One region of the Pseudomonas sp. Marseille-Q8238 genome, then DNA from elsewhere that is predicted to be linked to it. Evidence: riboswitches for the same ligand, from Rfam matches in the RefSeq annotation. Region 1 holds a riboswitch; the other holds the start of a gene.
What was found. Region 1 has a riboswitch for manganese ahead of ACWPW0_RS16330 (TMEM165/GDT1 family protein). Riboswitches for the same ligand answer to the same signal wherever they lie in the genome.

Region 1 (3,386 bases):
GCTACGCGCCTTTTTCGACCGGCAACAGGAGCCCCCATGGACCCACGAAGCGAGGTGCTACTGCGCCAGGCAGAGCTGTTCGAGGGCAACGTGCTGCTTGCTGGTCTGCCTGCCGACGACCTGCTCAACCAATTACCCGGCGCCCGCGGCTGGAGTTGGCATGCAGGCGAGCAGGCAACCCTGGAGGCACGCTTCGCCGGACGCAGCACCTTCGGCACCACAGCGCCGGATGTCGCTTTCGACAGCGCTGTGCTGTTCCTACCCAAATCCCGTGAGCTGACCGACTACCTGTTGCAAGCCCTGGCTTCGCACCTGCACGGGCGCACCCTGTTTCTGGTCGGTGAAAAGCGCGGCGGCATCGAACGCGCCGCCAAGCAACTGGCTGCCTATGGCCGCACACGCAAACTGGACAGCGCGCGCCACTGCCAGCTGTGGCAGGTCGAGGTCAGCGAAGCTGTGACCAGGCCAGACCTACCGGCACTCGCCCAGCGCTACACACTGCCCCTGGCTGATGGTCCGCTGCAAGTCATCAGCCTGCCCGGTGTATTCAGCCACGGCCGCCTGGACCGCGGTAGCGCCTTGCTCATCGAACATCTGGATAACCTGCCCAGCGGCCATCTGCTCGACTTTGGCTGCGGTGCCGGCGTGCTCGGCGCACTGCTCAAACGGCGCCATGCGGATAGCCAGGTCACCCTCCTCGACGTGGATGCCTTCGCCGTCGCCAGCAGCCGGCTGACCCTGGCCGCCAATGGCCTGGAGGCCAATGTCATTGTGGGTGACGGCATTGACGCCGCCCCACAGGCACTCACCGCAATACTCAGCAACCCACCGTTCCATCAGGGCGTGCACACCAGCTACCAGGCCACCGAGCATCTGCTGCGCCAGGCTGCCCGGCACTTGCAGCCGGGTGGCGAGCTACGCCTGGTCGCCAACAGCTTTCTCAAGTACCCACCGTTGATCGAAGAACACCTCGGCCCTTGCCAGGTGCTTGCCGATGCCGACGGCTTTCGTATCTATAGCGCCAAAAGACCGTAGAGCACACGGGCCTACTCGCCACAGACGCCAGGCATGACACTCCCTGCTACTGGCTCAGGAGGTATGGAGTTGCCAGGTAGCGCTGCAATCACAAAAGACCAGTTGCCCACTGCAGCCCAGTTAGGCAGAATGCGCCCTGTCCTAGGGGAGTAGTCTCCCGTGAGCGCCCGCTCACCCGGCATGCGTCAACATACTTGGTCCACAGACCATGGCGCATGCGACCTCCGGCCCGTAGAAGGCCAGGGTTTGACAAGACCTATGACACGCACATCTCACCCGGGGCGGGGAGGTAGTACGTGTCATAGCTAACCGTCGAACCCGCCCCCGTAGGAACACCTGATGCTGGAATCCCTCTTCGTACCCACCGGAATCGTCGCCCTCGCCGAAATTGGCGACAAGACGCAGCTGCTCGCCCTGCTGTTGGCTGCCCGTTTCCGTCGGCCTTGGCCCATCATCTGGGGCATGGTCGTTGCGACCCTCGCCAATCACCTTGCTGCAGGCGCCGTGGGCAATTGGGTTGCCAGCCTATTCTCGACCACCACCCTGAGCTGGATTCTTGCGGCCAGCTTCGCAGCCGTTGCGCTATGGACCCTGGTTCCCGACAAGCTCGAGGACGAGGACAGTTCAGCCCTTAAACGCTTCGGGCCCTTCGTCACCACCTTGATCGCATTCTTCCTCGCCGAAATGGGCGACAAGACACAGATCGCCACCGTCATGCTGGCCGCTCAATATCCGCACTTCCTGCTCGTGGTCGCAGGCACCACGCTAGGCATGCTGATTGCCAACGTGCCTGTGGTGTTGGCCGGCAACTTCGCTGCCGATCGTCTGCCATTGACGCTCATTCGTCGCCTGGCTGCTCTCGCTTTTGCCGCCCTGGCCATCTACGCGGCCTGTCAGGCACTGGGCTTGACCGGCGGCAGCTGATTACCGCCGAAAGTTACGGCGTTTTGAGGGGCATTCGAAGCCTTCGATCCGACTGGTAACCTGTGCAAAAACTTGCACAACCCAGTCGGATGGAGAAACGGCGCATGTCACTGGACGAGATGAAAAAACGGGTTCGCCAACACATAGATCTGACGTGGAACAAAGGTCGCATGTCCCTGGCCGAGCAACTGCACACCAGTGACTTCCTCTACAAGAGCGCCTTCATCGGCCATCCTCTGGGCAGCGCAGGTTTCAGTAATCTGGTGCAGGAAATCCGCACGGCCATGCCAGATCTGGAAGTGGTGCTTGAGGAATGTATCGCCGAAGGGTTCAAAGTGGTGACCTGGAGCACCTTGATCGGCACGATCCAGAAACCCGCCCTTGGCTATCCGCCTAGCGACAAGATCCTGAGCATCTCCGCCATGGCCTTCTGGACCCTTACTCCGGCGGGTGAAATCCAGGAAATCTGCACGATGTTCGATATGGAAAGTTTCCGTGCCCAACTGGGCCTGGAAACCCGACCATTCGCGGAAAAAGCCCTCCCCTGACAGCTATGCTCCCCTCACATTTACCCGGACGACTCGATCTGCCACCTAAAGGTCCATGCCTGCCGACATCGGACCTCAATCATTGACGTTCACCGTGTATCAAGGCACGCATCGCAAGGTGCAGAATTACACCGTTCTCCTCTCATGCTTTACCACCGATCTGCCGATAAGCCAGGGACAGGCGCAACCTTCGTTGATGTGGAGTCCCTATGCGATTCAAATCCATCCAGTTTTCCGTCGCGGCGTTGGCCGGCGCCAGCGTATTGGCCGTGGTTGCGGCACTGGTGCTGTACTCGATGTACTCCGGATCTCGCACCCAGGCGATGGTCGAAGACAACACGCGCAACCTGCTCGAACAGATGATCAAGGATCGCCTGATCACCTTGGGCCAAGCCCAGGTCAGCCAGATCCAGCGTGAACTCGAATACCCACTGGCAATCGCCGGCAACCTGGCCCAGGTCAATGCCCTGATGGGCGAAACCGACAGCCAGGGCAATGCCCTGATTGGCACCAACCGAGAAGAACTGTCCAACATGTTGCGCAATGCTGTGGTGAAGAACCCCAAGTTGCTCGACGCCTATATCGGCTGGGAACCCAACGCATTCGATCAGGACGACGACCTCTACGCCGGCCAGACCGAAAACGCTTATGACGAATCCGGCCGCTTCATGCCCTGGTGGTATCGCAAGGCCGACGGCACGCCTACGGTCGAACCTCTGGGCGCAGAGATGACCAGCGAAAAACTGCTCCCGACCGGCGTGCGCGCCGGCGAGTATTACCTGTGCACCCGGGAAACCAAAGGTATCTGCATCATCGACCCCGCGCCCTACGAGATGGGTGGGAAGATGGTGATGATGGCTTCGTTCAACGTCCCCATCC
Region 2 (3,386 bases), 2.3 Mb from region 1:
TCGGCAAATGCCAGCGCCAGTTCCAGCACCCGGTTACGACCACCCTCTGCCACCAGGTACGTCTTGCTTGAGGTCGCGATGATCGATTGCGGGGCTTTCAGGAATGAAAGAATAGTGTGCTGGCGGCCCTGCGGATCGATCAGCAATAGCCGGGCGCGATGGGTCGAGTCCTCGCTGATCCACAGCCCACGCTGGTCACACATCAGGAAAGTGGGCTGATTCAGATTGGCGATCACTATCGGATCGCGCCGATCTTCGGTCAGTTGGCGCACCACCCCAGCCTCCTTTTCCGAATAGAGCAAACGCCCATCCGTGCAGCGCGTGATGGACTCCGTCTCTATGAGGCCATCGCGAACCACCGTCAGCGCCTTATCGCTCCAGTTGTAGCGCAGCAGCCGACCATCCTCCTTGCGGTCTTCAATGGCATAGAGATCCTCTCCGTCATTCCAGAGCCCTTGTACGGAAGTGCCGCGGAACAGATCCGTGATTTCTCCATCCTTGAGAAAGCTGACCGCCGCCTCGCCCTCCTCCTGGCTGAACACCCAGCCACCATGGGCGGAGATCATTCCATCCGGCTTGGACAATCCGCCCACCGCCTCCTCGCGTGTTCCGTCCGGCTTGATGCGCACGATACTTCCACGCCCACCCCGTAACTCCTGGCTGACCATGAGCGTGCCGTCTTGCTGGGCACTCAATGAAGCCGCCTTCGGAACATTGTGGTAAGCAACGCGATAGCTCCAGCCATCAGCCGCCTGAACCGGATAGAAGCTCTGCCAGGCAAAGAACCCCAGCGCCGCCATCAGCAGCAGGCCAAATGTGCCCAGCGCCAGCTTGACGGTTTGGATCAAAGAACTGCTCTTGATCATCTTGATTGCCTTTTTCATCGATCACATTGCCGACAGGTGCTCGTAAAGAATGGCCGCGCCAACCACCATCAAAACCACACCCCCGACCATTTCCGCACGCTTGCCCACCACGGCCCCCAGCACACGCCCCAGCATCACCCCGATAGTCACCATCACCGTGGTAGCCAAGCCAATGGCTGCAGCCGCAACCAGGATATTCACATCCACGAAAGCCAGGCCCACTCCGACTGCCAGCGCATCGATGCTGGTGGCAAACGCAGTAACCGCCAGAATGAAGAACGAATGCTGATTGGGTTTTTCTACCTCTGCATCATCGTGCTTCATGCCGTTGTAGATCATGTGCAACCCGAGCCCCAGCAGCAGGACGAAAGCGATCCAGTGGTCCCAGCTTTCGACAAACCGGGCCGCCACCTGCCCAATGCCCCACCCGATAATGGGAGTGATCGTTTCGATCACACCAAAAATGAGGCCCGTGCGTAGCGCCTCGGCAAAACGGGGCTTATGGAGACTGGCACCCTTACCAAGCGCCGCCGCAAAAGCATCCGTCGACATGGCGAAGGCAAGGAAAATCAGGGAAATAGGATTCACGGGTTACGTCCAGTCGGGCAATGAGTCAACGACACAACCACACGCCCGACTTGAGGCATGGATGTATCGTTGGTCTCGCCAACCCGAAGGTGTTCGCACCACGGCTTGTCGCCGAGAATGTTGACGCGAACGCTCTACGACCAAGGGTCAAGAGCAGGCTACTCCCCAACAGGGACGGCCACTATATCGCCAGGCATGTGAAAAAAGCATTAAGACGACAAAGCGTGTGAAGCCTTTTAGCCCCACCTAAACCTGACTGTCCTGAGCAGAACCCACTACCGCGCACGGAGCACCAAGGGGAGCAATAGCATTTCTGTTCACGTAATTTTCACGCCAGGGGGAGCAGTCTGACCCCATCGAATGCTCCTTCGATGCTCTCCATTCGCCCCGCCTAGTGCGGGGCTTTTTATTTATGCTCTGGCAGACATAAGTGCTTAGCGTTTAGGCCCGCCCTCGACAGGCTCGCCCCAGGGCTGGCGCGTGTAGAAACCTCAACTAACGGTACCTATACGATGAAGTACTCGCTGCATTCGCCAGGCATACCAAAAAATGCCTACGCCCCTCTGGCCTGCTGTGCCGGCTAAGTGGAGAGAGGTTCGCAGGCGCTACAGATAAGTAGCATGCATGGATAGCCTGTCCAAAAGCTGGGGGCTTCTTATAGCCTCCGCTATCTCAATCCCCACTCAGAAGCCTGAAAATTAAAAAGCCCCAGTAGATATCTCTGGTAATGCCAAGGCGTTCAATTCTTGCACTGCGTTGTAGGTGGCTCCCTCAGCGCTAACCTTTTGGGCAGGACATATTTTGTCCCTGGAATAGAAACCAGCTCAAACACTGCGAACGCACATCTAATCGCTTCTTGGCCATCCGCATCCGGGGTTACAAGCACGCCCGCAAGGACCTCGTAGTCTTTTCCTGCCTCGAAATTAACTAGCCGAGCACCCGCTGGGCAGCTTGTATAAGTGCTCCCATAACTTCCAATCACCGCGCCTGCAGTTGAGACTTGAAACGGCCAATCGGTCCTGACTCGGTACTCACCAACCACTTCGGTATAAAGCCCTTCAGCCATTCTTATGGCTGCAACGTACTGTGTAAGCCTAGGAGCTATTCGTTTAGGCATGCCAAGGTCCGCAGAAACCAGCGGGTACTGAGGGTAGTTAATGCTTGGCCTCCCATCACGCGTGTAGCGCCCGGCAATAGCCATTGCATGACGCTTAGCAGGAGCGCAATTGGTAGCAAGGGCATCGCCATAAACACTAGAGTTCGTGATTACACGAACTCGCGCAGTATTTTCTGATTCGGCTGGCTCTTCGTATGGAGCGGTAGTAACTCCAGAGCAACCGGCAAGCGATGCAGCAGAGAGCAATACGGCGAAGAGTGCTCGCATAATCATGTCCATATGAATTCGAAGAATTGCGGAAAACTTGCAGGATTACGGAAACTGGAATGGAGTATCCACGTCCAGATTTCCGCATGAATACTGGTGCCCGGAGCCGGACTCGAACCGGCATGCCATTGCTGGCGAGAGATTTTAAGTCTCCTGCGTCTACCGATTTCGCCATCCGGGCAGAATGCGGGCCGCGAATTATGCAGAAGCAACCCGCTGCTGTACAGCACACCGACCGAACCCATGCCCCGCCTGTGAATGCTCATGCCGCCCAGCAGTGACGCAGGCAATTCCACCCGCCGTACGCTACGCTGCACGCCCTGTAGTTACCCACCCGAGAACCTCATGAGAGACGACTTCTCCAACCTGCGTGCCGAACGTGATGAGCCGGTGTCTTACCGCGCCACGTCTGCCCCCTCAAACCCACGCCAAGGCAACCTTACGCTCCAGATCGCTATGGGCATCTGGCTGGGTGGTGTGGCACTGGGTATTACCGGCTGGGTGGTGAACATGCTCCTGGTCAAATTCGGCATGCAGATCGTATTACC

Region 2: another riboswitch for manganese. It lies ahead of mntP (manganese efflux pump MntP); the one in region 1 lies ahead of ACWPW0_RS16330 (TMEM165/GDT1 family protein).

What each region holds. Positions count from the first base shown of each region.
Region 1 covers NZ_CBCOPI010000001.1:3,501,990-3,505,375, forward strand. Annotated here, with positions in the region: gene ACWPW0_RS16325 (methyltransferase) at 37-1,035, shown strand; yybP-ykoY riboswitch at 1,168-1,326, shown strand; gene ACWPW0_RS16330 (TMEM165/GDT1 family protein) at 1,378-1,959, shown strand; gene ACWPW0_RS16335 (ketosteroid isomerase-related protein) at 2,064-2,507, shown strand.
Region 2 covers NZ_CBCOPI010000001.1:1,163,873-1,167,258, reverse strand. Annotated here, with positions in the region: gene ACWPW0_RS05205 (hypothetical protein) at 1-866, opposite strand, end outside; gene mntP (manganese efflux pump MntP) at 888-1,454, opposite strand; yybP-ykoY riboswitch at 1,460-1,628, opposite strand; tRNA gene ACWPW0_RS05195 (tRNA-Leu) at 2,933-3,019, opposite strand; gene ACWPW0_RS05190 (hypothetical protein) at 3,184-3,386, shown strand, end outside.